3 regions of the Streptomyces sp. CLV115 genome follow, and region 2 is predicted to be linked to each of the others. Evidence: riboswitches for the same ligand, from Rfam matches in the RefSeq annotation. Region 2 holds a riboswitch; each other region holds the start of a gene.

Region 1 (9,619 bases), on a different contig from region 2:
CACGAGCAGATCGTCTCCGGGCTCCGCGACCGGCCCGCCATCGCGCTGGCCCCCGGCCCGCGCCTGGACGCCGAGCGGCCCGGCTCCCTCCCGTTGCAGCCCAGCGAGGTGTGGGATCTGCCGGGCGGTACCGCCTGGGTCTACTACGGCGAGGGGAACACCGGTCTCGTGCGGCCGGTCATCTTCGCCGACGGCTTCGGCACCGGGCCGAGCGAGCTGGAATTCTCCTGGCAGATCATGGAGTTCGGCGACTACGCGCTCATCAGTGGGCTGCGCCGGCGCGGCCACGACGTCGTCCTTCTCGGTTTCGACGAGCGCAGTGCGTCGATTCTGGACAACTCCCGTACGGCACAGGCCGCGATCATGCGGGCCATCGAGGAGCAGCAGGGTGACACACCGCTGGCGGTCGGCGGGTTCAGCATGGGCGGGCTCGTCACCCGGCACGCGCTGGCCAAGCTGGAACAGAAGGGCGTGGACCACCGGACGGCGCTGTACTTCTCCTACGACAGCCCGCACCGGGGAGCCTGGATCCCGATCGCGCTCCAGGCGTTCGCGCACTACATCAAGGATCTCGACAGCCGGTTCTCGGACCAGATCAACAGCCCGGCCGCCCGCCAACTGCTGTGGCGCCACATCGAGAAGTGGGACAGCACCCCCGACCAGAGCGACGAGCGCGGCGCGTTCCTGGCGGAGATGCAGGCGGTCGGCGAATGGCCGCGCCAACCCCGGTTGATCGGTGTCGCCAACGGCAGGGGCGACGGCGCGGGCACCGACGTACGGGCGGGCGAACTGGCGCTGGAGGGCAAGGGTCTGTCGGTCGTGGGCACCAAGCTCTACACCCAGGCGCCGGGTCCGGACGAGCTGGTCGCGAAGCTGCGGGTGGTGACGCTGAAGACCAACGAGGTCCGTACGAAAGGGCTTCCGTCGATCGACGGCGCCCCCGGCGGCTCGCTGGAGGGCTTCGGCATCCTCGCCGACGGGCTCAACGCCCTCAACGCGATCCTCGGCTTCAAGACCGATGTGCGCATCCGGTCGCACTGCTTCGTGCCGTCCGTCAGCGCGGTCGACGTCGCCGACCCGGACACGGACGAGAACCTGTACAAGGACATCGCCTCGATCCCGGAAGGCACCGGCGGACTTGACGAGTTCAAGTTCGCCTCCCGGAACGAGGGACACACGCTGGTGACCGAGGAACTCTGCACCTGGCTGCTCGACCGCCTGCCGTAGCACGGGCATCGCCCCGCCCCTCGCCCTTGCCCCTCGCCCTTGCCCCTCGGCCCCTTGCCTCCCTGCCTCCTTGCCTCCTTGCCTCCTTGCCCCTGCTCCCCGTCTCATACCGGGGAGCCAGGGGCTCATGACGGAATGGGGACTGCGGTATCACGCGCCCACGGCGCTCCGGCGGGCATCGTGGGGGCGTCCACCGCAGACCCACAGGGAGCCCCACGTGACAGCCGTCCCGCACAATCCCGGTCGTGACCGCAGCCGTGGCCACAGCCGTCGTCAGGTGCTCGTCACCGGGCTGGCGGCTTCGGCGTTGCTGGCCACCAGCGCCCTGCCGTCACCCGCCACAGCAGCCACCGGCCCGGCCCGCCGCACCCACCGCCCGAAGGCCGTACCGCCGAATGTTGTACCGCCGAATGCCGGACTCCCGAAGGCCGTACTGCCGCGCCCCACCGGCCCGTTCGCCGTCGGCACCGTCGCGCTGCACCTCGTCGACCGCTCGCGGACCGAGCCCTGGGTGCCGGGCACCTCCGCCCGCCGGGAGCTGATGGTCAGCCTCTGGTACCCGGCCCGGCCGGGCGCGGCGGCGCGTGCCGTGCCGCAGATGACGGCGGCGGCCGCGGCCCACTTCGGCAGCGCGGAGGGGGCCGCCGCCATGAATCTGAGGATGGCGGCGGGCAGCGTCGACTGGGGTGCGACGCCCACCCACGCGTACCGGGACGCCCCCGTCGACCGCCGGGCCGGGCAACTGCCCGTGGTGTTGTACTCCCCCGGGCTCGGCGACCCCCGCACCTGGAACACCGCACTGGTGGAGGACCTGGCGAGCCGGGGGTACGCCGTCGTCACGGTCGACCACACCCATGAGGCGACCGAGGTCGAGTTCCCCGACGGCCGGCTGGCCACCATGCGGATCTTCGACGGGGCGCCGCCGACCGACCCGGAGGCGATCAGCGCCCTGCTGGAGAAGGTCGTGGCGGTCCGGGTCGCCGACACCCGGTTCGTGCTCGACGAGCTGGCCCGGCTGAACCGGACCCGGTTCGGCGGCGGGCTCGATCTGCGCCGGGTCGGCGTCTTCGGCCAGTCCGCGGGCGGGTTCACCGCCGCGCAGACGATGCACGACGACCGGCGTTTCCTGGCAGGCATCAACATGGACGGCGAGATGGACTACGTCGGCGGACGGGAGCCGGACGGCACCCACCTGAGCAGCGTGGCCCTGAACGGGCTCGACCGGCCGTTGCTGCTGATGGGAACCGGCAGCGAGGGCTCGGGCGACTACCGGCAGCAGCCGTCCTGGGCGGCGTTCTGGGCGAACACCCGCGGCTGGAAGGCCGATGTGACGCTGACCGGGTCGCGGCACGCCTCGTACACGGACGCCCAGGTGCTGCTGCCCCGGCTGGCCCGGCAGGGCGCGGTGCCGGAGGGCGGGCTGGCCGGGGCGGTCGGGACGGTGCCGCCGGGCCGTGCGCTGGCCGCGAACCGGGCGTACGTGGCGTCGTTCTTCGACCGGTGGCTGCGCGGGCGCGACGACCAGCTGCTCGACGGGCCCTCGGACCGCTTCCCGGAGATGGTGTTCGCCCGGTAGCGCCAGGGGCGCAGGACGCACGTGGGCCCCGGGACCGAAATGGTCCCGGGGCCCACGCGGCAGAGCTGGGAAGCTGTGCCGGACTGCCGATCCGTCAGGATCAGAAGTCCATGTCACCGCCCGGCATGCCGCCCGGAGCGGCCGCGGCGGCCTTCTCCGGCTTGTCGGCGATGACGGCCTCGGTGGTGAGGAACAGCGCGGCGATGGACGCGGCGTTCTGCAGAGCGGAACGCGTGACCTTCGCCGGGTCGAGGATGCCCTCGGCGATCATGTCGACGTACTCGCCGGTCGCGGCGTTCAGACCGTGGCCGACGGCCAGGTTGCGCACCTTCTCGACGACGACGCCGCCCTCAAGACCACCGTTGACGGCGATCTGCTTGAGCGGGGCCTCCAGCGCCAGCTTGACGGCGTTGGCGCCGGTCGCCTCGTCACCCGAGAGCTCCAGCTTCTCGAAGACGGCCGAGGCCTGGAGCAGAGCCACGCCACCACCGGCGACGATGCCCTCCTCGACGGCGGCCTTGGCGTTGCGCACCGCGTCCTCGATGCGGTGCTTGCGCTCCTTGAGCTCGACCTCGGTCGCGGCACCGGCCTTGATGACGGCCACGCCGCCGGCCAGCTTCGCGAGGCGCTCCTGGAGCTTCTCGCGGTCGTAGTCCGAGTCGGAGTTCTCGATCTCGGCGCGGATCTGGTTGACCCGGCCCTGGACCTGGTCGCTGTCACCGGCGCCGTCGACGATGGTCGTCTCGTCCTTGGTGATGACGACCTTGCGGGCGCGGCCGAGCAGGTCGAGACCGGCGTTCTCCAGCTTGAGGCCGACCTCCTCGGAGATGACGGTGCCACCGGTGAGGATGGCGATGTCGCCGAGCATGGCCTTGCGGCGGTCACCGAAGCCCGGGGCCTTGACGGCGACGGACTTGAAGGTGCCACGGATCTTGTTGACGACCAGGGTCGACAGGGCCTCGCCCTCGACGTCCTCGGCGATGATCAGCAGCGGCTTGCCGGACTGCATGACCTTCTCCAGCAGCGGAAGGAGGTCCTTCACGTTGCTGATCTTCGAGTTGACGATCAGGATGTACGGGTCGTCCAGGGACGACTCCATGCGCTCCATGTCGGTGGCGAAGTACGCCGAGATGTAGCCCTTGTCGAAGCGCATACCCTCGGTGAGCTCCAGCTCCAGACCGAAGGTCTGGGACTCCTCGACGGTGATGACGCCTTCCTTGCCGACCTTGTCCATGGCCTCGGCGATGAGCTCGCCGATCTGGGTGTCGGCGGCGGAGATGGAGGCCGTCGAAGCGATCTGCTCCTTGGTCTCCACGTCCTTGGCCTGCTCCAGGAGGGCGGCGGAGACGGCCTCGACGGCCTTCTCGATACCCCGCTTGAGGGCCATCGGGTTGGCACCCGCGGCAACGTTGCGCAGACCCTCGCGGACGAGAGCCTGGGCGAGAACGGTGGCGGTGGTCGTACCGTCGCCGGCGACGTCGTCCGTCTTCTTGGCGACCTCCTTGACCAGCTCCGCACCGATCTTCTCGTACGGGTCCTCCAGCTCGATCTCCTTGGCGATGGAAACACCATCGTTGGTGATCGTGGGGGCGCCCCACTTCTTCTCAAGGACGACGTTGCGACCCTTGGGGCCAAGGGTGACCTTGACGGCGTCGGCGAGCTGGTTCATGCCGCGCTCGAGACCGCGCCGGGCCTCCTCGTCGAACGCGATGATCTTGGCCATGTGAAGTGGTCCTCCCGGACAGGGGTGGATTTCTCCGGACCGAGTGGCGCCCGCGACGGACGGCCTGCGTGACCGGTGGTTCCTTGCCCCACCGACCTGCGGGCCTCACCGGCCCGGTCCAAGTTCTGTCACTCTCACCTGGAGAGTGCTAACGCCAATGATTAGCACTCGACCCCCGAGAGTGCAAGCGTCCCCCTCCGGATGTGGACAACGGCGGACGGTCGTGGACGCGGCCGCGGACGGGGCTGTGGACGGCTGTGGACAACGGCGGACGGCTGTGGACGGACATGGACGCGGCCGCGGAAAGACGGTGGACGACTGTGGACGCGGCCGCGGACGGAGCCACGTAAGACGGAAGACGGTGGGCGGCCGCGGACGGCGCCCGGCGGCGCGTCAGAACGCACTGAGGGCCCGTACCCCCGGGGTACGGGCCCTCAGTGCGTGAGTGGTGTCGTTGGCCGACCGCGCCGAACTCAGCCGACGGCGAGCTTGACCATGTCTGCCTGCGGCCCCTTCTGGCCCTGCGAGATCTCGAATTCAACTCGCTGACCCTCTTCGAGGGTGCGGTACCCGTCCATCTGGATCGCGCTGTAGTGGACGAAAACATCCGCACCACCGTCGACCGCGATGAAGCCGTACCCCTTCTCCGCGTTGAACCACTTGACGGTGCCCTGAGCCATGCCTAACTCCCCTATTACTGGCCCTTGCGCAGGACCGCACTTCGCGGACCCGGGTCAGAACTCACCCTCCGACAGGAGAGGGTGTGTGCGCCGGAACGCGTCGACCGCGGCTGAATGTATCTGCCCAACTGCCCTCTGCAACAGGTCAATCGGACGAGAATTCTCGGCCGCACCGAACGCCCGAATATGCGGGTTTCATGAGATTCCTGGGCAAGTCGGGCCAGACAAAGGCGACTTATGCCGCAAGGCCAACACACACTTTGGCTGCATCTTGTCGTGGCCGGGCGCATTCTCATATGCGGGCGGCACGGGGCAGCTGGGGGGACTTCCCACACTGTACCCCGCTCAACCATGCAGAATTGCCCCCTCCGCTTCAAACGCGGAGGGGCCAATTCGATAACGCGATACGGCCGGACGGGGCGTCAGCAGCCGCCCGCCACCGCCGGGATGATCGAGATGCCGGCGCCGTCGGGCGTCACGGTCTCCAGGCCGCCCTCGAAACGCACGTCGTCGTCGTTGACGTACACGTTCACGAAGCGGCGCAGCTTGCCCTGGTCGTCCAGGACGCGGGCGGCGATGCCCGGGTGGTTCTGCTCCAGGGACTCGATGACCTGGGAGAGGGTCGAGCCCTCGGCCGGGACCTCGGCCTGGCCGCCCGTGTAGGTGCGGAGGATGGTGGGGATGCGGACCTTGACGCTCATGGTGGGTGCCCTTCCTGAAGTCTCGGGTGGTCAGCTGGTGGCGAGGCCGGCGGCGCGGAACGCCTCCAGGCTGGGGCGGATCGTCGCGGTCGCCTGAGAGGTTTCGGCAACCGCGTCGAGGGTCTTGAGGCCGTCACCCGTGTTGAGTACGACGGTGGTCAGCGACGGGTCGATCAGACCGGCCTCGATGAGCTTCTTCGTCACACCGACCGTCACACCGCCCGCCGTCTCCGCGAAGATGCCCTCGGTGCGCGCCAGCAGCTTGATCGCGTCGACGACCTGCTCGTCGTTCACGTCCTCCACGGCGCCGCCGGTGCGGCGGGCGATGTCCAGGACGTACGGGCCGTCGGCCGGGTTGCCGATCGCCAGCGACTTGGCGATCGTGTTCGGCTTCTGCGGCCGGACGACGTCGTGACCGCCCTTGTACGCGACCGAGACCGGGGAGCAGCCCTCCGCCTGGGCGCCGAAGAGCTTGTACGGCTTGTCCTCGACGAGGCCGAGCTTGATCAGCTCCTGGAGACCCTTGTCGATCTTGGTGAACTGCGAGCCGGACGCGATCGGGACGACCAGCTGATCCGGGAGCCGCCAGCCGAGCTGCTCGCAGATCTCGTACGCCAGGGTCTTGGAGCCCTCGCCGTAGTAAGGACGCAGGTTGACGTTGACGAAGCCCCAGCCCTCGCCGAGCGGGTCGCCGATGAGCTCGGAGCAGAAGCGGTTGACGTCGTCGTAGTTGCCCTCGATGCCGACCAGTTCACCGCCGTACACCGCGGCCATGACGACCTTGCCCTGCTCCAGGTCGTGCGGGATGAACACGCAGGAGCGGAAGCCGGCGCGGGCGGCGGCGGCGCCGACCGCACCGGCGAGGTTGCCGGTGGAGGAGCAGGAGAGGGTGGTGAAGCCGAAGGCGCGGGCGGCCTCGATGGCCTGGGCGACGACCCGGTCCTTGAAGGAGTGCGTGGGGTTGCCGGAGTCGTCCTTGACGAACAGCTTGCCCTGCTCGACGCCGAGCTCACGGGCGAGGTTGTCGGCCTGGACGAGCTTGGTCCAGCCGGGGTTCAGGTTCGGCTTCTCGGCGACGTCGGCCGGGACCGGCAGCAGCGGCGCGTAGCGCCAGATGTTGGCCGGGCCCGCCTCGATGCGCTTCTTCAGCTCTTCGGGGGAGCCGCTCGGCAGGTCGTACGCGACTTCGAGCGGCCCGAAACAGGACGCGCAGGCGAAAATGGGGCCGAGTTCGAATCGCTCGCCGCACTCGCGGCAGGAAAGGCCCGAAGCGGGGCCGAGGTCGACGGCTCCGGCGTGGCCGGCTTCGGTGTCGACGGAAGAATCGGTGCTTACTGCAACGGTCTGCGCAGCCATGGTGGCGAGGCCCTTTCTCCTCATCTTCCCCGCGGCGCGTTTCGCCACGAGACGGAATTGGCACCTTCCTCACCGGACCTCACGGTCGGTGGGGGGGTTGCCGGGACTTCAACGGGCCGTTCCCTCAGTCCCTCTGGATGAGCGCTGTGGCACCGGATCTTCGATCCGGGCATTTATCGGCGGACGGACCCCGGCATGCGATGGTCGTCCGCGTTGTTCAAGACTGTAACCGAAGCACCGGACTGTTGAGATAGTCGTCCGAACCGCGAGATGGATCACATACAGGGAGTATCGACCGTGCTGGAAGAGGTCGAATGCTGGCTGGCCAGGCGTTCCTGGTCGGCCGCCGACCGTCCGATGGACCGCCTGCTGGCCGCCAGGTCCGCGGAGGCGGGCCGCGGGAGCGTCAGTGTCGTACTGCCCGCGCTGAACGAGGAGGCGACGGTCGGTGAGATCGTCGCGACGATCCGGCGCGAGCTGATGGAGAAGGTCCGGCTGGTCGACGAGCTCGTGGTGATCGATTCCGGCTCCACCGACGCCACCGCCGAGGTGGCCCGGGAGGCCGGCGCCCGGGTGGTGCACCGCGACGCGATACTCCCCCGGATCCCGGCCGTACCCGGCAAGGGCGAGGTGCTGTGGCGTTCGCTCCTGGTGACCGGGGGCGACATCGTCTGCTTCATCGACGCCGACCTGAAGGACTTCTCGGCGGACTTCGTCTCCGGCATCGTCGGTCCGCTGCTGACCGAACCGGACGTGCAGTTCGTGAAGGCGATGTACGACCGCCCGTTCGGCGACACGACGGGCCAGGGCGGCCGGGTGACCGAACTGGTGGCCCGTCCGCTGCTCAATCTGCACTGGCCGCAGCTGGCCGGTTTCGTCCAGCCGCTGGGCGGCGAGTACGCCGTGCGCCGCTCGCTGCTCGAACGGCTGCCCTTCCCCGTCGGCTACGGCGTGGAGCTGGGTCTGCTGGTCGACGCGCTGCACACGGTGGGGCTGGACGCGCTGGCCCAGGTCGACGTGGGGGTACGCAAGCACCGGCACCAGGACGGGCAGGCGCTCGGCCGGATGGCGGCGGCGATCTACCGCACCGCCCAGCTGCGGCTCTCCCGCGGCCACCTGATCCGCCCGGTCCTCACCCAGTTCGAGCGCGGCGAGAACGGTTTCGTACCGCGCACCCATGCCGTGGACACCGAGGAGCGTCCCCCGATGTGCGAGATCGAGGAGTACGTTTCGCGCCGCGCGGCCTGACCCCGTCCGACTTCGCAGCCCGGCCTCGCAGTCCGGCCTCGCAGTCCGGCTTCGCACGTTTGGGCGGTTCGTGATCGGGCTAGATTCCGCAACATGGTCTCCGAGCACGATGCCCAGCCCGCTGTCCGATCCGGCGTCCGGTCCGATGCCCAGGTCCTCGTCGCGTCCAACCGCGGCCCGGTCTCGTACACCCTGGGAGAGGACGGATCGCTCGACGCGAGACGCGGCGGCGGCGGTCTCGTCTCCGGGCTGAGCGCCGTCGACGACAAGCTGTGGGTGTGTGCCGCGCTCGGTGCCGGGGACCGGGAGGCGGTCCGGCGCGGGGTCGCCGAGCAGGGCGTACGGATGCTCGACATCGACGCGGAGGTGCACGCCGACGCCTACAACGGCATCGCCAACTCGGTGCTCTGGTTCGTCCACCACATGCTGTACCAGACGCCGCTGGAGCCGGTCTTCGACGCGGAGTTCCGGCGGCAGTGGGCGTCGTTCGAGACCTACAACCGGGCCTTCGCCGAGGCGCTCGCCGAGGAGGCGGGGCCGGCCGCGGCGGTGCTGGTGCAGGACTACCACCTGGCGCTGGTGCCGGGCATGCTCCGCGAGCTGCGCCCGGATCTGCGGATCGGCCACTTCTCGCACACCCCGTGGGCGCCCGTCGACTACTTCCGGCTGCTTCCCGACGACATCGCCGAGCAGTTGCTGCACGGCATCCTGGGCGCGGACCGGGCTGCGTTCCTGACCCGGCGCTGGGCGGACGCGTTCATCGGCTGCTGCACCCAGATCCTGGGCGGCACCGGGCGGACCAGGATCGGGGTGCACGGGCTCGGCGCGGACGCGGACTTCCTGCGCCGCCGTGCCCACGAGGCGGATGTGGACGAGCGGATGGCGGCGCTGCGCGAGCAGACCGGCCCCGGCCGGAGGACGATCGTACGGGTGGACCGAACGGAACTGTCCAAGAACATCGTGCGCGGCCTGCTCGCGTACCGCTCGCTCCTGGACGAGCGGCCCGAGTGGCGTGAGCGCGTCGTCCATGTCGCCTTCGCCTACCCCTCCCGGCAGGACCTGGCGGTGTACCGCGACTACACGGCCGAGGTGCGGCGGGTCGCCGACG
Region 2 (9,619 bases):
GACCTCGCCGCGCAGCCGGCCGATGTTCTCACCGGCCGCGTTGTACTGCTCGGTGGCCCGCTCCGCCTCGGTGTACAGCCGGTCGACGCGGGCCTTGGCGGTCCTCGGCGCGTCCTGCGGGTCGGCGTTCGCGGTGGCCGCGCCGAGGGTGGCGGCCGCGGTCGCCGCCGCGGCGGACAGAACGGTGGCCCGGACGCTCAGATTGAGGCCGGACTGTGTGGAACGGCGATGGGACACCACAGGACGCCGCACTCCCTTCCGCTGTACGCAGACGCGCGCAGCCCCTGCCGCCCGGGGCGGGCGGACCGACGACCGGGAGCTGCACGGCAGGCAGACAGTAGTCGGACGATCACGGAGCGGCCAAAGACCGCGCCGGGAGCAAGTCCGGCAGAAACGACGGCGCCCCGCCGGTGACCTGTGGTCTCCGGCGGGGCGGACTGTCGGCGCGGGCGCGGGAATTCGCCCGTTCGGGCGTCGTCAGCCGACGCGCACGCCGAACTGGAAGCTGCCCATGGTGTTCATCGACTCGAAGCGCACGACCGTGCCCGTGTACGGGGCGTGCAGAACGGTGTTGTTGCCCGCGTAGAGACCCACGTGCGAGGTGTTGTTGAAGAAGACCAGGTCGCCCGGCTTCAGCGCGCTGCGCCCGATCCGGACACCGTCGTTGACCTGGGTGTACGTGACCCGGGAGATCTGGACGTTGGCCTGGGCGTAGGCCCACTGGGTCAGCCCGGAGCAGTCGAAGGCGCTGGGGCCGGTGCCACCGCGCTGGTACGGCTTGCCCACCTGGGTCTTGGCGGCGTTCAGGGCCGCGGCACCCCAGGCGGAGGCGGGGAGTTCGTTGCCCAGGTCGACGCGGTCGCCCGCGGAGCGGCTGGCGCGCTGCTGGTCCTCGCGCATCTTCTCGCGCTCGGCGGCGGTCATCGAGTTGAGCAGGCGCTGGGCCTCGCCGAGCTTGCTCTGGAGCTTCTTCTTCTTCTCGCCGAGCGTCTTGCGGACGTCCGCGAGGTCACCGAGCTTGTCCTGGGCCTCCTTGCGCTCCTGCGCGAGGGACCGCTGCTTCTCCTGGATCTTCCCCAGGGTCTCGGTCTGCTTGGCCGTCAACTGGTCGAGGGCCGAGGCCTCGTCGAGGAAGGTGTCCGGGTTGGACGAGAGGAAGAGCTGCACCGACGGGTCGATGCCGCCGGAGCGGTACTGCGCGGCGGCGAGCGAACCGAGGCCGTTGCGGAGCGTGTTGATCTCCTGCTGGCCGCGGGCCACCTTGTCCTGCAGCGCGCCGACTTCCTTCTCCAGCTTCTGCTGCTTCTCCTTGGCGCCGTAGTACTGCTCGTTGGCCTCGCCGGCCTCGTGGCCGAGCTTCTCGACCTTCGCCTTGACCTCGCTCTTGGAGGGCTTCGGGTCGGCCTGGGCCGCCTGGGAGGACAGGGCGACGGCTGCGGCGGCGGTTGCGGTGAGCACGGTCACACGAGCGCGGCTCGGCTGCTTGGGACGACGGTGGGACGCCACGGAGGCGAGCTCCTTCTTCCTCGAGCCGCCTACCGGGCTGTGGGGGATGTGAATCCCCGGCTCCGTGCACGTCACGGACTCGGCGGTGCCTTCACCGTCACCCCGGATGGGTGATCAACCGTGCGAAGGTTCGAGGCCTGACCCTAGTGACCATCTTGTGATCAGTTCAAATCCTCGCCGGAAAAATCTCGTCACGGACCGCACTTCTTTACCCACGACGCACGGGGTGTAGCGGTGACTTGACGGTCCGTTCCCCGAATTCCCCCGAGAACCGGCAAGTGGCGCTAGACGCGCGAAAGGCGCTTCAGGAGCAAGACGGACGCAACGGGCCGGGCGCCTGCCTTGGCGACTCCGTCGGCCACTTCGCGGTCGGTGGAGACCACCACGACCGGCCTGCCCGGCGGTTCGGCGCGCGCCAGCTGACGGATGAGTTCGTCGGCGGTCACCCCGGGCTTGCTGAACAGCACCCGGACCCCGCGCGGCGGTGCGAGCAGCACCGGGGCCGCCAGCTCGGCACCGTCGAAGACGCAGGTCGTCTCCGCGCCGGTCTGCGCGGCGAGCATCGAGAGCCCGCCCAGCAGCCGCAACCGCTGCTTCTCCAGCGGCAACTGCGGATAGCCGGTCTTGGTGACGTTGTAGCCGTCGATGATCAGATGCGCCTGCGGCAGCGCGAGCAGCTGGTCGAGCAGGGCCGGGTCGGTGTCCGAAAGAGCCCTGGCGGCAATGTCCTTGGGCGACATCCGCCCCGGCTCGACCGCGTCGACGCTGTCCGCCGGACGCATCGAGGAGGGTGGCAGGGCCAGTTCGCGGCGGAGCCCGCTCGCCGCGTCGAGCACCGTGTCCAGCAGCAGCCGCAGCCGCATGTCCTCGACCGAGCGACCCTCCCTGGCGGCCCGGCGGCCCGCCTCCACGGACGCCTCGGCCTCGCCGAGCCGCGCCTTGAGCCGACGGCTCTCGCTCTCGGCTGCGGAGACCTGGGCGGCCGCCTCGGACCGTACGGTGTCGGTCTCGGCACGGCTGCGGCGCAGCGCGGCCTCGCCGCGCTTGACCTCGCTGACGGCACTGCGCAGCTTGCGCTGGAGGGATTCGGCCTCCTTGCGGGCGGCATCCAGCTCGACGCGCAGCCGCTCCGTCTCGGCCTTCGTCTGGGAGCGGGCCCGGACCAGCTCCTCGCGCAGCCGCTCCAGCTCGCGGCGGCTCTCCTCGTCGGCGCGCTCGGCGTCCGCGCGCTGGACCTCCTCACCGGCGGCGGCGACCAGCTTGACCCAGCCCGCCGGGCGCAGCACATAGGCCGCGGCAGCCACGTCGACGGGGTCGGCGGCGGCCGGCGGCGCCCCGGCCTCCAGGGCACCGGCCAGCTCCGGCTGGCCCTCCTTGAGCCGCTCGCCGATGCGCTGCCGGAACAGCGAGTCGCTCTCCAGGGCGGCCGCCATGGCGTTCCCGGCGAACTTGGCCCGCCGGGTCGGGGTGAAGCGGGCGTACTGCCGCAGCTGGGCCGGGAGTTCGGTGACCGTCAGGCCGCCGAAGGCGTCCGAGACCAGCGCGACGACCCGCCGCCGTACGCCTTCGGGCAGCGGGCGGTCGAGCGCCTCGACGGCGTCGTCGGCCGCCCCGGCCGACTCGGCGCCGCTAGCGGGCTGCTCCACCATCCGTCACCCCAAATGTCTGTGGGCGCGGCTCCGTCAGGAGTCGGCACCCGGCCTGTCCACCAGTTCGATCTGGTCCACCGCGTTGCACCAACGGCAGCGCACCGACTCGATGGTCTCACTGACCACCTCGCGTTCCTCGACGCTGGACTCACCGGCCAGGTCGAGATGGACGTATTCGACGACCTTCGAGGAGCGGGTCACGTCGAAGCGCGTGAGATTTCCGCAGAGCGTGCAGCGCCAGCGAGTCCCGTCGGTCGGCTGGGGAACCGTCGTCATCGTTGCGTCCTCTTTCGTCGAGCCTCGTGCTGCCTTGCTTCAAGGATCTCGCGGTGCGCCGTCGAACTGCGGATGTCCTGTCGTAACCCTACGGCCTCACCGTGTCCCCCCGACACGGCGAGGCGGTCTGTCCCGTTCCCTCCGCTTGCGTCATGCTCTGTTCATGATCGATCGGCGAGCTGTGACCGGCAGGCTGACCGGCGGGCTGCTACGGACGGTCACCTCCGGCGGCCCGCTGGTGACCCATGCCCTGATCGCGGTCTGCTCCCTGGTCTTCGTGATCAGCCCGCTGTCCGGCTTCAACCCGGTCCCCGGCACCGCCGACGCCCTGCTCGCCGCCCAGGCCGGGTACTTCGAACGCTGGGGCGTGATCCCCAGCGAGCTGTGGGACGGCTCCGCGCACGCCCTGCTCACCCCGCTCACCGCCCTGTTCGTGCACGGCAGCTGGCTGCATCTGCTCGGCAACGTGCTCTTCCTGTACGTGTTCGGGGCGATGACCGAGCAGCGCATGGGCCGCATCGGGTTCACCTTCTTCTACGTGATCTCCGGCTACCTCGCACTGGTGGCCTACGCGGCCGCGCACGCCACGTCCGACCAGACGCTGGTGGGGGCCTCGGGGGCGATCTCGGCGGTGCTCGGGGCGTTCCTGTACCTGTTCCCCAGGGCCCGGGTCACCAGCCTGTTCCCGTTCCTCTTCTTCCTGCCGCTGCGCTTCCCCGCCTGGATCGTGCTGGTCTTCTGGTTCGCCCTCCAGTGGCTGGCCGTCCAGGGCGCGGGCAGCGGGGGGCCGGGCGTGGCCTATCTGGCCCATGTGGTGGGCTTCGCCCTCGGCTTTCTCTACGCCTGGGGGCGTTACCGGCGTACGGATAGAGTGAAGGGACCAGCCACGGCCACCGAGGGAGAAAGCCAGCCGTGATCACCGCGATCGTGCTCATCAAAACCAGCGTGGACCGGATTCCCGAGATCGCCGAGGCCATCGCCGCGCTGGACAGTGTCAGCGAGGTCTTCTCGGTCACCGGTACGTACGACCTGATCGCCATGGTCCGGGTGCCCAAGCACGACGATCTCGCCGACGTCATCCCCGGCCGGATCAGCAAGATCCCCGGCGTCGAGGCCACCGACACCCATGTGGCGTTCCGTACCTACTCCCAGCACGACCTGGAGGCCGCCTTCGCCATCGGCCTCGACGCGTAGGCACGCACCTCACCACCCCCGCCGAAGTGCTGTGTGCCCCCGGGCCGCCCGCCGGCCTCAGAGCTGCGCCACCGCACCCCGGTCCGGGACGCAGCGGCCGTCCTCGGTGCGGTACTTCCACCGGGCGCCCTTGCCGACCAGTTCCTTGACCGCGCGCAGGAACCGCTCGATGTGCTCGTCCGGCGTACCGGCGCCGAAGCTGACCCGGATCGCGTTCAGTGAGCGCTCCCCCGGCTCGGCCTCCGGCGCACCGCACTCGCCGACCTCCTGCGGGTCGCTGCCCAGCAGGGTGCGGACCAGCGGGTGGGCGCAGAACAGTCCGTCGCGGACACCGATGCCGTACTCGGCGGAGAGCGCGGCGGCGAAGTGCGAGCTGTTCCAGCCCTCCACCACGAACGAGATGACGCCGACCCGCGGGGCGTCGTCGCCGAACAGCGAGAGCACCTTCACCTCGGGGACCTCGGCCAGGCCGGCCCGGACCGCGGCGACGAGGTGCTGCTCCCGGGCGACCAGATTGTCGAAGCCCGCCTCGGTGAGCGCCTTGCAGGCGGCGGCGATGGAGTACACGCCGATGACGTTGGGGGAACCGGCCTCGTGACGTGCGGCGGTGGAGTGCCACTCGACGTCCACCCCGCCGTCGGTGCGACGGGCGACCTTGCGCGAGGCGCCACCGCCCGCGAGGTAGGGCTCGGCCTCCTGGAGCCAGTCGGCCCGGCCGGCCAGCACGCCCGAGCCGAAGGGCGCGTACAGCTTGTGCCCGGAGAAGGCGACCCAGTCCACGTCCAGCTCGGCGATGTCGACGGGGTGGTGCGGGGCGAGCTGGGCGGCGTCCAGCACGATCCGGGCGCCGTGCGCGTGCGCGGCGGCGGCCAGCTCCTTCACCGGCCACAGCTCGCCGGTGACGTTGGAGGCGCCGGTGACGCAGACCAGCGCGGGGCCGTAGGGGTCGCGCTCCGCGAGCGCCCGCTCCAGCGTCTCGACGGCCTGGGCCGGGGTGCGCGGGGCGTTCAGGTAGGTCACCCGGGCGTCGCGCCACGGCAGCAGCGAGGCGTGGTGCTCGGTCTCGTAGACGAAGACCTGGCAGCCGGCCGGGACCACCGAGGCCAGCAGATTCAGCGAGTCGGTGGTCGAGCGGGTGAAGATCACCTGGTCACCGGCGCGGCAGCCGAGGAACTCCGCGACGGTGGCGCGGCTGTTCTCGAAGAGGTCCGTGGAGAGCTGCGAGAGGTACCCGGCCCCGCGGTGGACGCTGCCGTAGTACGGGGCGTACGCGGCGACGTCGTCCCAGACCCGCTGGAGGGCGGGGGCGCTGGCGGCGTAGTCGAGCGCGGCATAGCTGACCTCACCGCCCGTGACCAGCGGAACCGTCACATCCTTGCCCAGAACAGGCAGAGGGGCACAAAGCGACTGGTCGGCGGCAGCGGTGAAGACAGACATGGCGAACTCCCGTAAGAGGCAGGCGAATCGCATGCGCCGGCGAGTACGCGGCAGCGCAGCGGGAAAGGTGAAGAAGGGTGTGCGGAAGAGGGCCGAGGGCCCTATCGCATTCGCGTGCTCACAAGAGACTCCCTGGGGACCAGGACCCCGGGGGTTGGCATTCACAGATGCCGAGGGGCCCGCGCTTGCCGCAGACCTCGCTGCCTACGGCCTGGTCTTCACCCGGGGCACCCCGCCACGGACGGAGGGTTGCCGGACAGCGGGCCGGGGCCGTAGTCGCTGTCACTCATGACCTGCCCAGCATCTTGCCATATGTACGAAGACGCGCAAGGCGCAGTCCAGGATCCGGACTGCGCCCCGCGCCACATCTGCGCCCGTTTCAGAGCCTGCCGGGTGGCCTTCGTCCGCCCGATCAGAGGTCACCCGGCAGGCTCAGGCGTTGCTGGCCGCCACCCAGCGCTCCAGCGCCCGCGCCGCCGCACCGGAGTCGATGGACTCGGCGGCCTTCGCGATCCCGGCCGCGAGCTGCTCGTTCAGCGTGCCGTCCGTCGGGTCGAGAGCCGTCAGCGCCGCCGCCGAGTTGAGCAGCACGGCGTCCCGGGCGGGCCCCCGCTCGCCGGCCAGCACCCGCCGGGCCACATCGGCGTTGTACGAGGCGTCCGCGCCGCGCAGGGCCTGGACGGGCACCAGCTCCAGGCCGACGTCGCGCGGGTCGAACGTCTCCTCGCGCACCGCTCCGTCCCGGACCACCCAGACCCGCGAGGTCGCGGTCGTGGTCAGCTCGTCCAGGCCGTCGTCGCCCCGGAAGACCAGCGCCGAATTGCCGCGCTCGGCCAGGACACCGGCGACGATGGGCGCCATCCTCAGGTCGGCGACACCGACGGCCTGGGAGCGCACCTGGGCCGGGTTGGTGAGCGGTCCGAGGATGTTGAACGTGGTCGGCGTGCCGAGCTCCTTGCGGGCCCTGGCGACGTACCGCAGGGCGGGGTGGAACTTCACCGCGAAGCAGAAGGTGATGCCCGCCTCCTCGGCGACCTCGGCGACCCGCTGCGCGCTGAGGTCCAGGTTGACGCCCAGCTTCTCCAGCACGTCGGAGGAACCGCTCGCGGAAGAGGAGGCGCGGTTGCCGTGCTTGACGACCTTGGCGCCGGTGCCGGCGATGACGACCGCCGACATGGTGGAGATGTTCACTGTTTTGGCGAGGTCGCCGCCGGTGCCGACGATGTCGACCGTGCGGCCGGGTACGTGGATGGTGTTGGCGTGCTCGTACATCGCCCGCACCAGGCCGGAGACCTCGTCGATCGTCTCGCCCTTGGCGCGCAGGGCGACCGCGAATCCGGCGATCTGCACATCGCTCGCCTCACCGCGCATGATGCGGTCCATCGCCCACGCGGTGTCGTCGGCGGTGAGGTCCTCACCGCGCAGCAGGGGGTTCAGCACGCCGGGCCAGGTACGGTCCGCCACGCTGTCGCCGCCGATCGGGGTCACAACGTTCATGGTCCGCTCCTGGGTCCACAGCCGGTAAAAGGGATCACCCCCACCCTATCCAGCGCCGGGGACGGCAAAGAGCCCCGTCCATCGAATGGACGGGGCTCCTGCTGTGGCGATCAGTTCAGGCGATCAGTGGTGACCGTGGCCGCTGGTGATCTCCTTGTACTCCTCGACGGTGGGCTTGGCGATCTGGTTGTCCTCGCCGTAGTAGCCCTTGCTGAGCCGGGCCCGCAGCTTCTGCAGGACCGACACCTTGCGCTCGACACCGTTCTCGTCGACCGTCGGGCCGAGCTCGACCGGCTTGTACTGCTCGTGCGCGGTGAGCGTGTGCAGCTGCTCGGGACCGAGCGGCTCGTGGATCTCGACGAACTCACCGTGCGGCAGGCGCTTGATGATGCCGGACTCGCGTCCGTGCAGCACCTTCTCCTTGTCGCGGCGCTGGAGGCCGAGGCAGATCCGCCGGGTGGCGATGAACGCGAGGACCGGGCCGACGAAGATGAAGATCCGTACGAACCAGGAGATGGCGTTCAGCGACAGGTGGAAGTGCGTGGCCCACAGGTCGTTGCCACCGCCGATGAAGACGATGACGTACTCGGTGATCCAGGCGACGCCGAAGGCCGTCCGGGTCGGGGCGTTGCGCGGGCGGTCCAGGATGTGGTGCTCGCGCTTGTCCCCGGTGATCCAGGACTCGATGAACGGGTAGACCGCGATGATCGCGAGCACCAGTCCGAAGGCCATCAGCGGGATGAACACGCCCAGGACCAGCGTGTGGCCCCAGAGGTTGATCTCCCAGCCGGGCATCACTCGGATCAGACCCTCGGCGAAGCCCATGTACCAGTCGGGCTGGGCGCCGGTGGACACCTGGTCCGGACGGTACGGACCGATGTTCCAGATCGGGTTGATCGTGGCGATGGCCGCGATGATGGCGATGATGCCGAAGACCAGGAAGAAGAAGCCGCCTGCCTTCGCCATGTACACCGGCAGCAGCGGCATGCCGACGACGTTCTTGTTCGTCCGGCCGGGGCCCGCGAACTGCGTGTGCTTGTGGTAGAAGACCAGGATCAGGTGCGCCACCAGCAGACCGAGCATGATGCCCGGCAGCAGCAGGATGTGGATCGAGTAGAACCGGGCGACGAAGTCGTGACCGGGGAACTCTCCGCCGAACAGGAACATCGAGATGTACGTGCCGACGATCGGCATCGACAGGATCGCGCCCTGGGTGAACCGGACACCCGTACCGGACAGCAGGTCGTCCGGGAGCGAGTAGCCGGTGAAGCCGGTGAACATGCCCAGCACGAACAGCAGGAAGCCGAACAGCCAGTTGATCTCACGCGGCTTGCGGAACGCGCCCGTGAAGAAGACGCGCATCATGTGCACGAACATGCCGGCCAGGAAGATCAGCGCGGCCCAGTGGTGGATCTGGCGGACCAGGAGACCACCGCGGACGTCGAAGCTGATGTCCAGTGTCGAGGCGTACGCCTGCGACATCTTGATGCCCTGCATCGGCTCGTACGAGCCGTGGTACACGACCTCGTTCATGCTCGGGTGGAAGAACAGCGTCAGATACACACCCGTGAGGATGATGATGATGAAGCTGTAGAGGGCGATCTCACCGAGCATGAAGGACCAGTGGTCCGGGAAGATCTTGCGCATGTTGGCCTTGGCCAGGGAGTAGATCCCGAGCCGGCCGTCCGCCCAGTCGGCCACCCGCTCGCCGGCGGGCGCCTTGCGATTGCCCGGTGCTGCCGCACCGGGAGTGTTCGTGGTCGCAGTACTCATCCGCGCTCCCAGAATGCAGGACCGACGGGCTCTTCGAAGTCACCGAGCGCCTCGAGGTTGCCCTCGCTGTTCACGCCGATCCGCAGCTGCGGGAGGGCGTGACCGGCCGGACCGAAGATGACGCGGGCGCCGTCGGACAGGTCGAAGGTGGACTGGTGGCACGGGCAGAGCACGTGGTGCGTCTGCTGCTCGTACAGGCTGATCGGGCAGCCGACGTGGGTGCAGATCTTGGAGAAGGCCACGATTCCCTCGTGGGCCCACTCGCGCTCGCGCTTGTCCTTGATGTT
Region 3 (9,619 bases), on a different contig from region 2:
GAACGACGTGACCTCGCGCATGCTGGCGTACGCGGGGGAGTTCACCGACGAGGAGTACGTACTCGACCTGATGGCCATCACGGCCGCGGGACACCTCACCACCGCCGACTGGATCGGCAACTCGCTGAGGCTGATGCTCACCGACGACCAGTTCGCCGTGGCGCTCACCGGCGGCCGGCACAGCGTCGCCGAAGCCATGAACGAGGTGCTCTGGGAGGAAGGCCCGACACAGATCCTCGCCGGCCGGTGGGCGGCCCGCGACACCCGGTTGGGAGGTCGCGGCATCCGCGCCGGGGACATGCTGCTGCTGGGTCTGGGCGCGGCCAACGCCGATCCGCACATCCGCCAGCACCTCTCCGCCTCGGGCGGGCCGTCCGGCCGGCGCGGCAACAGCGCCCATCTGGCGTTCAGCCACGGCGAGTACCGCTGTCCCTTCCCCGCGCAGGAGATCGCCGAGATCATCGCCCGCACCGGCATCGAGGTGCTCCTCGACCGGCTCCCCGACCTGGAACTCGCCGTCCCGGTGGGCGAGTTGGTCCGACGGCAGTCCGCGTTCCTGCGGGGCATGACCGCGCTGCCCGTCCGGTTCGCCTCCGTCCCTCCGACAGGAGACCCGTCGTGAACTGCCCACACGCCGCCGCCCCGGGTGCCGCTTCGAGCGGCGCTCCCGTCGTCATCGACCCGCTGGTCCAGGACCTGGACCAAGAGACGGCGCGACTGCGCGACGCCGGTCCGCTCGCCAGGATCGAACTGCTCGGCGTTCCGGCCCTGGCCGTCACCCGGCACGCGACGGCCCGCCAACTCCTCGTCGACCCCCGCCTGGTCAAGGACCTGGAGGCCTGGGGGCTGTGGCAGCGCGGCGAGGTCACCCGCGAGTGGCCGCTGATCGGCATGATCGACGCCGGCCGCTCCATGTTCACCGTGGACGGCGCCGAGCACCGACGGCTGCGCGCCAAGACCTCCCAGGCGCTCACCCCCCGCCGGCTGGAGGAGATCCGCCCGGACATCGAGAAGTTCACCGAGGAACTTCTCGACGCGCTCGACGAACAGAGCGGCAGGAGCGAGCACGGTGTGGTCGACCTCAAGTCCGTGTTCGCCCAGCCGCTGCCGATGCGCGTCGTCGGCATGCTGATGGGCGTGGACGAGGCCGAGCACCCCATGCTGACGAAGCGGTACAAGGCGTTCTTCTCCATGCTCACCCCGCACGAGGAACGACTGTCGCTGCTGGCCGAGTTGGACGTGTTCTACACCGCTCTCGTACGGGAGAAGAAGGCGCGTCCCGCCGACGACCTCACCAGCGCGCTCATCCTGGCCGAGGAGGGCGGCGAACCGCTCACCGAGGAAGAGGTGGTGGGCAACCTCAAGGCCATGGTGGCCGCCGGGCACGAGACCACCATCGGGCTGATCCTCAACGCCGTACGGGCCCTGCTAGCCCACCCCGACCAGCTCCGCCGCGTTCTCGACGGCGAGATCCCGTGGGAGACGGTGATCGAGGAGACCCTGCGCTGGGACACCCCCACCACCCATCTGCTGATGCGGTTCGCCACCAAGGACATTCAGGTGGGCGACCAGGTGATCGCGAAGGGCGAAGGGGTGGTGATCTCCTACCGCGCCATCGGGCGTGACATCGAGCAGCACGGGGCGGACGCCGACGCCTTCGACATCACCCGGCCGGCCCCGATCCGCCACATGACCTTCGGTCACGGCCCGCACATCTGCCCCGGAGCGGCGCTCTCCCGCGTGGAGGCGGCCATCGCCCTGCCGGCGCTCTTCGCGCGTTTCCCGGCACTGAGGGCGGCCGTCCCGGACGAGGAGGTCCGAAAGCTGCCGGTGATGACGCAGAACGACATGGAGGCCTTCCCCGTGCTGCTGCACGGCTGAGCACCTGACTTCCCGTCGGGCGGCGTCGTCCGTGGGATACAGTTCTCGCAGGTCATGAGTTCCAGTGCACAGCCCCGGCTAACTGGACGGCACCCCGCTCCGCTGCGGGTGCTCCGGGTGACGACCGGCCCCGTGCGCAGCGCGCGGGGAACAGCGGACCATCGGGGCGGCGCACCTGGGGTCCATGATCTCGGGAAGGCGGAACACCATGCTCCCCCACCTCGTCCGGAACGACGGCTGCACCGGCTACGGCCCCGGTCACCACGTCCACTGGATCCACAGCAAGAAATGCCACCAGGAGCCCGGCCAGGCCGTGGAACTGCTGCTCACCTCCGGTGACATCGGTGCCGACGGCTGGTTCGCGCTGCGCCCCGCCTTCGACCACGCCGAGGAACTGCCGAGGGTGTGGACGCACGCCCCGGCGGCCCTCACCGAACTGCTCACGGCCCACCGCGGACGGGTGTTCTGGCTGCCGCGGTGGCACGCCCTGAAGCTGGTGGACCCCGCGGGCCGGGCCACGGCCCTGGTCAATGCCGGCTTCGAGGGCGGCCCGCTGTGCGCGACGACCGCCCCCGACCCGCGGCGGACCGTCGGCGGCACGTGCTACGGACGGTAGCCGCGCCTCAGCCCAGCGCGTCCGTCAGCGCGCTGTCCGCCGCCGCCCGCGACTCCTGCCACAGGGTGGTCACCGGAATCCACACATGGACCCCCTCCCGCATGCCCACGGCGGCCGCGCCGAAGGTGGCGCCCGGATGGGAGGGGTCCGCCGCCACCGAGAGACTGCCGACGACGTGGCCCTCGGTGGCCGCCGGGTCCGCGGTCCGTACGGCGGCGTACGCCCGCTCGCCCGGGGACAGCTCGTAGGGGGCGCTGCCGGCGGGCGGGACGGCCTCGGCCGAGCCGTCGAGGCCCCGGAAGGTGACGGTGGGGATCCGGTCCACCACACAGGTGCGGCCGCCGTTGTTGACGACGTCGATCCGGGCCACGTTCCGCTGCCCGCCGGGTGCGGCGTGCACGGACAGGGCCCTCTCCTGGCAGGTCGCGAGGCGGCTCGTGGCGCCGCTTGTCGCGGACGCCGCGGTGCCGGTCAGTGGCAGGGTGGCCGCGACGGCGAGTGCGGCGGTGAGAGCGGAGCCAAGACGCATGGTGTTTCTCCCGGTGGATCGACAGCCTGCGGATACGGCCGGGCGGCCCGTCGGTCGGTGCGGCCGACATGGACAGTGTGAACCGTACGACCCGACCTCCGCGACAGATCGGACATATCGCTTCGGAATGTCCGGTGCCGGAACGCTGTGCCCTGCCCGCCGGGTCCTCCGCCGTGCACGGGCGCGGGCCCGCGGCGGGAACGCGGCCACCGTCAGTGCTCCGGTGGCGAGGCCCGCCGGCAGTGCCACGGCCCGGATCCACGCGCAGTGCTCGCAGGCCCGGCCGCCCGTCCGGCCCTGCGCGCAGGGCGTGCGCCGCCGCGGACCGGAGCGGCCCACGGGGCGGTCCCGGGGAGGCCGGAGCGGTCACCGGGCCCGCCCCGCGCGCCTCACCGGGTCCGGACCGTCGCCATCACGTCCCGGTCGGGCTGCAGTGTGAGCGAGGGGACCGGCTCGATGACGCCCGGGTCCACGTCCAGTTCGAAGCGGCGGGCCAGCACGGCAAGAATCAGCACCGCCTCGACCATCGCGAACCTGGTGCCCAGACAGACCCGGGGGCCGCCGCCGAACGGGAACCAGGCGTACTCCGCGATGCTGTCGCCCGCCTCCGGATCCCACCGCTCGGGACGGAACTCCTCCGGCTCGGGGAACCACCGCGCGTCGCGCTGTGTCACCCACTGGCTGGTCCACACCCGGGTGCCCTCCGGCATCGGCACACCGCCGATCCGCGCACCCGCCTTCGCGACACCGGTGACCAGCCAGATCGTCGGGTAGAGGCGCAGCGTCTCCTTGACCACGGCCTGGGTGTACGTCAGCCGCGCGTAGTCGTCGAACCCCGGCTCCCGGTCGCCCAGCACCCGGTCCAGCTCCTCGGCGAGCGCGGCACGCACCCGCGGTTCACGGGCCAGCAGATACCAGGCCCACACCAGCGTGGAACTGGTCGTCTCGTGCCCGCCGATGTACAGCGTGACCGTCTCGTCGCGGATCTCCCGGTCGGTGAGGTGCTCACCCGTCTCGTCGACCGCCGTCAGCAGCCGGCTCAGCAGATCGGGGCGCTCGTCCCCGCCGTCACGATGACGGGCGACGACCCTGCCCACCTCGGCGTCGATGACCGCCGCCGCCTTCTTGATCCTGGCCCGGCCGGGGGTCGGCACCCAGTCCGGCAGCAGGGCACCGATCCCGGCGAACTCCTTGCCGATCTCCTGCTGCGCCACGTCCATCGCCCGGCCCATCGCCTCGGCGTCGGCCGCGGTGTCGACACCGAAGATGGTGCGCACCGCGATCCGCTGCGTCAGCGCCGCCATCTCCCGCTTGACGTCGATGCGTTCACCGCCCGACCAGGTGTCCGCCAGCTCCACCGTGCTGCTCGCCATCGTCGCCGCGTACGAGCGCACCTGCTTGGGCCGTACGGAGGGCTGCACCAGCGAACGCTTGCGCCGCCAGTCCGTGCCACGGGCGACCACCACGCCGTTGCCCATCACGGTGCGGAAGGCGATCCCCAGGGCCGGCTGGTCGAAGGAGCGCTCCGTCTCGGTGAGGAGCTCGCCTATGCAGTCCGGATCGGCTATGTACACACAGGAGTTGGGGCCGAAGCGCCAGCCCACCATGTCCCCGTGGGAGCGCAGCCGCTCGAAGAAGGCCAGGGGGTTCTTCCCGAACTGCGGCAGGTTCCCGAGGAACGGCAGCCCCTTCGGGCCCGGCACGATCCGGTGGCTCCGCGGCTCGGCGTCGATGGCCGGACCGGTCTCCGTGGACATGAATCTCTCCGCTCCCTCATGGCGCACCGACCCGGTGCGCGGCGACCTGACTTCAGGGGTACCGCACGCCCTGGAACCTGTCATCGGCCTTGTACGGTACGTGAGTTGTCGAGGGTAGCCGCTGTACGCCACCGCCGGACGGGCCCGGGAGCGGGGCCCGTCCGGCGGGGGGTGCGGGTCAGACGCCCGGCGGCACCCTGGACGGGCGGCCGTTGCCGCGGGTGAGGGAGTAGCCGAACACCGCCGCGATCGCTCCGAGCACTCCGCCGCCGACCGTCCACAGCCAGCGGTCGGTCCACCAGCCGGATGCCCAGCCGTCCTCCGGCTCGCTGCCGAGCGAGACCCTGGACGAACCGTCCTCGTCGCCGTCGGACGAGGCGTCGGAGGCCTGGGCGACGGAGGACACACCGGGGACCAGCGGCTCGGCGAGCGTGCCGTCCACATCGCCGGCGCCGCCCTTGTCGGCCGCCGTGACCTCGACCTCGGTCTTCACCGGCAAGCCGAGGTCCGCCGACGGCAGATCGACAACCGTCAGCCGAACGTAGTAGCTGCCCGGCAGCGGGTCGTTGGCCCAGGGCTCGGACCAGGCGCGGACGGTGCGCAGCACGCAGGTCAGCTCGACCGCCGACGCGTCGGCCGCGGCCTTGCCGGTCTGGCGGCCGTACATGCAGGCCTGGCGGCGCCGCAGCCCGTCGTACACGTCGACCTGCCACGCCGACGTACCGTGCCGGGAGGCGCTCGGCGGCAGGGTGATCTTCGCCTTGACGGTGGCCCGCTGGCCCGCGTCCGCGGGGAAGACCCAGTACAGGTAGTCACCCGTGGACGCCCCGGCGGTGGCGAGCTGGTTCTGCCGGAGGGCCGTCGCCGTACGGAAGGTGGTGCCGGCCTCGGTGGGTCCGGCACCGTCCTCGGAGGCGCTCGGGCTCGGGCTCGCCGACGGGTCGTCGGCCACCGCGGCGCCCGCCGAGGTCAGCAGGGCGAGCCCGGCGAGCAGCGCGCCCGCGAATACACGTGTCCTACGCATCAGTTGGTCCTCCAGACGGCGACGCGCCAGCGCGAGATCCAGCCGACGACCAGGCCCGCGATCAGCCCGGTGAGCACCAGGACGCCCAGCAGCCACCAGCCCCGGCCGAGTCCGAACGCGGCGACGTCGGCGGCCTGGTCCGGGGAGTCCACCAGGTCCACGGTCAGCTCGAGGGGCATGCCCGGCGAGGTCTTCACCGAGGCGGGGGCCGAGAAGGAGTTGCCGACCTGGAGGCACACGGTCTCGGCGGCCGGCTTGTCACCGCTGTCCGTGTCGTCCTGCTCGGCCTTGGGGTAGCGCAGACCGGAGGAGATCGCGTCGGTGCGGCCGGTGCCCGACTCCGAACCGCGCACGATCTCCCGGCCGTGCACGGTCAGCGCGCGCAGCAGCACGCCGTAGTCGTTGTTCACGGCACGGTCGGCGAAGACGCTGACCGAGGCGCGCAGTTCCTGACCGGGCAGCACATCCACCCGGTACCAGCGGTGCTCGCCGAACTTCTCGCGGTCGGTGTACAGGCCGGCCTTGAGCTGCGGCGCATCGGAGCAGCTGTTCGCGCCCTCGATCGCCACCGGGGTGACGACGGGCTCGGCGGCCCGGTCCACCAACTGCTTGACTCGGCCGGAGAGTTCATCGGTGTGCTGGACCGCGGTGTAGGTGCCGCCGGTGGCCTCGGCGATGCAGGTCAGCTGCTCGCGGATCTTCGCGTTCGGCACCAGGCCCAGGGTGTCGATGACGAGGTGGATGCCGCGGGCCGCGATGTCACGTGCCACCTCGCACGGGTCGAGCGGGCCGCAGGTGTCCTCGCCGTCACTGATCAGTACGATCCTGCGGGTGGCGTCACCGCCTTCGAGGTCGTCGGCGGCGCCCAGCAGGGCCGGGCCGATCGGGGTCCAGCCGGTGGGGGCCAGGGTGGCGACCGCGGTCTTCGCCTCGGTGCGGTCCAGCGGGCCGACCGGGTAGAGCTGCTTGGTGTCCTTGCAGCCGACCTTGCGGTCGTTGCCCGGATAGTTCGCGCCGAGCGTCCGGATGCCCAGCTCCACCTGCTCGGGCACCGCGTCCAGGACCTCGTTGAACGCCTGCTTTGCGGCCGTCATCCGGGACTGGCCGTCGATGTCGCGGGTCCGCATGGAGCCGCTGACGTCGAGCACCAGCTCGACCTTGGGGGAGGCTTTGGCGGGGGCTTCGTCGGCGGCGGCGGGGAGTGCCGTGCCGAGCCCGGCGGTCAGGGTGGCGAGCAGGATGCCCACCCCGGCCGTCAGCCTTTTTCTTATGATCATCGCCGGATACTAGTGAAGATCGAGGTGCTACCCCAAACCGGTCCGCGGACCGCTGGGGAACCGTCAGGAACCGCCGAGCAAGGGCCCCGAGGCCCGCTCCAGTACCGACCCGACCCGCTCCCAGGTGGCCGAGTCCCGCCGGACGGGCGGCAGCCGGACGTCCTCGCCGGTGCTCCAGCCGCCGGCGATCGCGACCGGGTCCGCGCCGGTGGCCGCGGCAGCGGCCAGCGCGGCGGCGCCCAGCGCAACCGGCTCGCCGAATCCGGGCACGATCACGGGCCGCCCGGAGAGCCGCCGCACCGTCTCCACCCAGGCCCGGCCCCGGGCGCCGCCGCCGATCAGCCGCAGCGGCCGGGCGGCCACCCCGGGTTCGGCCGGGTCGAGGCCGCAGGTCCGCAGGAGTCCGTCCAGGGCGCGCAGCACGGTGACGACGGCGCCCTCGTAGGCCGCGCCGAGGAGCTGACGGGGTGTGGTGTCGTGCCGGAGGCCGGTGAGCAGTCCGGCGGCGGAGGGCAGGTCGGGGGTGCGCTCGCCGTCCAGATAGGGGAGAAGCACCGCCTCGCCGCCGGGGGCGACGTCGTCGCGGTCCAGGCCGAGCAGCGCGGCGACCTTGTCCACGGCCAGCGTGCAGTTGAGGGTGCAGGCGAGCGGGAGATAGGTGCCGTCCGTCGCCGCGAAGCCGGAGAGCGCCGGGGACGCCGGCCGGGTCCGGGACGCCGCGAAGACCGTGCCCGAGGTGCCGAGGCTGAGGACGGGGTGGTCGACGAGACCGGCGCCGCCCAGCCCGAGGCCGACGGCGGCGCTCATGTTGTCACCGGTGCCCGCGGCCACGGCCGTCGTGAGGGGCAGCCCGAGGGCCTCGGCCGCCGCCGCGGTCAGCGAGCCGACACGGGTCGCGCCGGTCCGGGCCACTTCGGGGAGCAACGCGGCGTCCAGGCCGAGGAGTTCGAGGAGGCCGGGGTCGTAGGAACCGGTCGCGGTGGAGTACCAGCCGGTGCCCGAGGCGTCGCCGGGGTCGGTGGCGGCGGTGCCGGTGAGCCGTTCGGTCAGGAAGTCGTGGGGCAGGCGCACGGCGGCGGTCGCGGCGGCGGTGTGCGGCTCGTTCTCCCGCAGCCACTGCCACTTGGACGCGGTGACGGCGGCCACCGGCACCGACCCGGTCCGTGCCGTCCAGGCGTCCGGGCCGCCGAGTGCCCCGGTGAGGGCGGCGGCCTGCGGGGCGGAACGGGTGTCGTTCCACAGCATGGCGGGGCGCAGCGGACGGCCCGAACGGTCGAGGACCACCAGCCCGTGCTGCTGCCCGGCGACCGCGATGCCGGTGACCTCCGACGCGGCGGCCCCGGACTCCTTCAGCCCGGCGGCGACGGCGCCGCGCAGCGCCTGCCACCACACCTCCGGGTCGCTCTCGCGGGCCCCCGCCTCACCCCGGACGACATGCGGCGCGCGGCCGACGGCGAGCAGCCGCCCGCTCGCGGCGTCGACGAAGACGGCCTTGGTGGACTGGGTGGAACTGTCCACGCCGATGACGACGGTACGCGGCGGCATGGCGCCCTCATTCCTGTGCTGCGGCCCCGTGCGGAGGGCACTGCCGATTTCGGTCGTGCGCCAAACAAAATACGGGACCGGACCCCCGTCGAACAGGGGAAGCGCGAGGGGTTACGTGGCGGAGGTGGCCCGTGCATCATTAGTCATGACAGTGAACAAATAAGGCCCGGGCTGTTCGACCGGACCCGGGACCGACGGCACCGAAGGCGGCCAGACGATGACGGAACGCTTCACGCCCACCCCCGGGGACCGGTTCACCTTCGGACTGTGGACGGTGGGCTGGCAGGGACGCGACCCGTTCGGCGACGCGACCCGCGCGGCGATCGACCCGTCCGAATCCGTGCGGCGGCTCGCGGAGCTGGGCGCGTACGGCGTGACGTTCCACGACGACGACCTGATCCCGTTCGGCGCCACGGACAGCGAGCGCGAGGGGATCGTGAAGCGGTTCCGGCAGGCGCTGGACACGGCCGGTCTCGTGGTCCCCATGGCGACGACGAACCTGTTCACCCACCCGGTGTTCAAGGACGGCGCGTTCACCGCCAACGACCGCGACGTACGCCGCTACGCCCTGCGCAAGACGCTGCGCAACATCGACCTCGCCGTCGAGCTCGGCGCCACCACCTATGTCGCATGGGGCGGCCGGGAGGGCTCCGAGTCCGGCGGCGCCAAGGACATCCGGCTCGCCCTGGACCGGATGAAGGAAGCCTTCGACCTGCTCGGCGAATACGTCACCGAGCAGGGCTACGACCTGAGGTTCGCCATCGAGCCCAAGCCGAACGAGCCGCGCGGCGACATCCTGCTCCCCACCATCGGCCACGCCCTCGCCTTCATCGAGCGGCTGGAGCGGCCGGAACTGGTCGGTGTCAACCCGGAGACCGGGCACGAGCAGATGGCCGGGCTGAACTTCCCGCACGGCATCGCGCAGGCCCTGTGGGCGGGCAAGCTCTTCCACATCGACCTGAACGGTCAGACCGGCATCAAGTACGACCA

Evidence for each region. Region 2 has a riboswitch for S-adenosylmethionine ahead of AADR41_RS23795 (aminotransferase class V-fold PLP-dependent enzyme). Riboswitches for the same ligand answer to the same signal wherever they lie in the genome.
Region 1: another riboswitch for S-adenosylmethionine. It lies ahead of thrC (threonine synthase); the one in region 2 lies ahead of AADR41_RS23795 (aminotransferase class V-fold PLP-dependent enzyme).
Region 3: another riboswitch for S-adenosylmethionine. It lies ahead of AADR41_RS33645 (hypothetical protein); the one in region 2 lies ahead of AADR41_RS23795 (aminotransferase class V-fold PLP-dependent enzyme).

What each region holds. Positions count from the first base shown of each region.
Region 1 is NZ_JBCEWQ010000105.1:19,529-29,147, forward strand. Features, by position in the region: gene AADR41_RS28875 (esterase/lipase family protein) at 1-1,227, shown strand, start outside; gene AADR41_RS28880 (alpha/beta hydrolase family protein) at 1,445-2,803, shown strand; gene groL (chaperonin GroEL) at 2,904-4,526, opposite strand; gene AADR41_RS28890 (cold-shock protein) at 5,000-5,206, opposite strand; gene AADR41_RS28895 (MoaD/ThiS family protein) at 5,629-5,907, opposite strand; gene thrC (threonine synthase) at 5,938-7,263, opposite strand; SAM riboswitch class I at 7,281-7,407, opposite strand; gene AADR41_RS28905 (glucosyl-3-phosphoglycerate synthase) at 7,561-8,511, shown strand; gene AADR41_RS28910 (alpha,alpha-trehalose-phosphate synthase (UDP-forming)) at 8,605-9,619, shown strand, end outside.
Region 2 is NZ_JBCEWQ010000072.1:17,804-27,422, reverse strand. Features, by position in the region: gene AADR41_RS23825 (C40 family peptidase) at 1-240, opposite strand, end outside; gene AADR41_RS23820 (C40 family peptidase) at 478-1,506, opposite strand; gene AADR41_RS23815 (NYN domain-containing protein) at 1,791-3,152, opposite strand; gene AADR41_RS23810 (hypothetical protein) at 3,189-3,431, opposite strand; gene AADR41_RS23805 (rhomboid family intramembrane serine protease) at 3,595-4,347, shown strand; gene AADR41_RS23800 (Lrp/AsnC family transcriptional regulator) at 4,344-4,625, shown strand; gene AADR41_RS23795 (aminotransferase class V-fold PLP-dependent enzyme) at 4,683-6,062, opposite strand; SAM riboswitch class IV at 6,239-6,356, opposite strand; gene trpD (anthranilate phosphoribosyltransferase) at 6,495-7,559, opposite strand; gene qcrB (cytochrome bc1 complex cytochrome b subunit) at 7,683-9,332, opposite strand; gene qcrA (cytochrome bc1 complex Rieske iron-sulfur subunit) at 9,329-9,619, opposite strand, start outside.
Region 3 is NZ_JBCEWQ010000147.1:897-10,515, forward strand. Features, by position in the region: gene AADR41_RS33635 (cytochrome P450) at 1-622, shown strand, start outside; gene AADR41_RS33640 (cytochrome P450 family protein) at 619-1,881, shown strand; SAM riboswitch class IV at 1,932-2,041, shown strand; gene AADR41_RS33645 (hypothetical protein) at 2,090-2,497, shown strand; gene AADR41_RS33650 (DUF4232 domain-containing protein) at 2,505-3,026, opposite strand; gene AADR41_RS33655 (cytochrome P450) at 3,416-4,783, opposite strand; gene AADR41_RS33660 (hypothetical protein) at 4,962-5,807, opposite strand; gene AADR41_RS33665 (VWA domain-containing protein) at 5,807-7,084, opposite strand; gene xylB (xylulokinase) at 7,148-8,629, opposite strand; gene xylA (xylose isomerase) at 8,847-9,619, shown strand, end outside.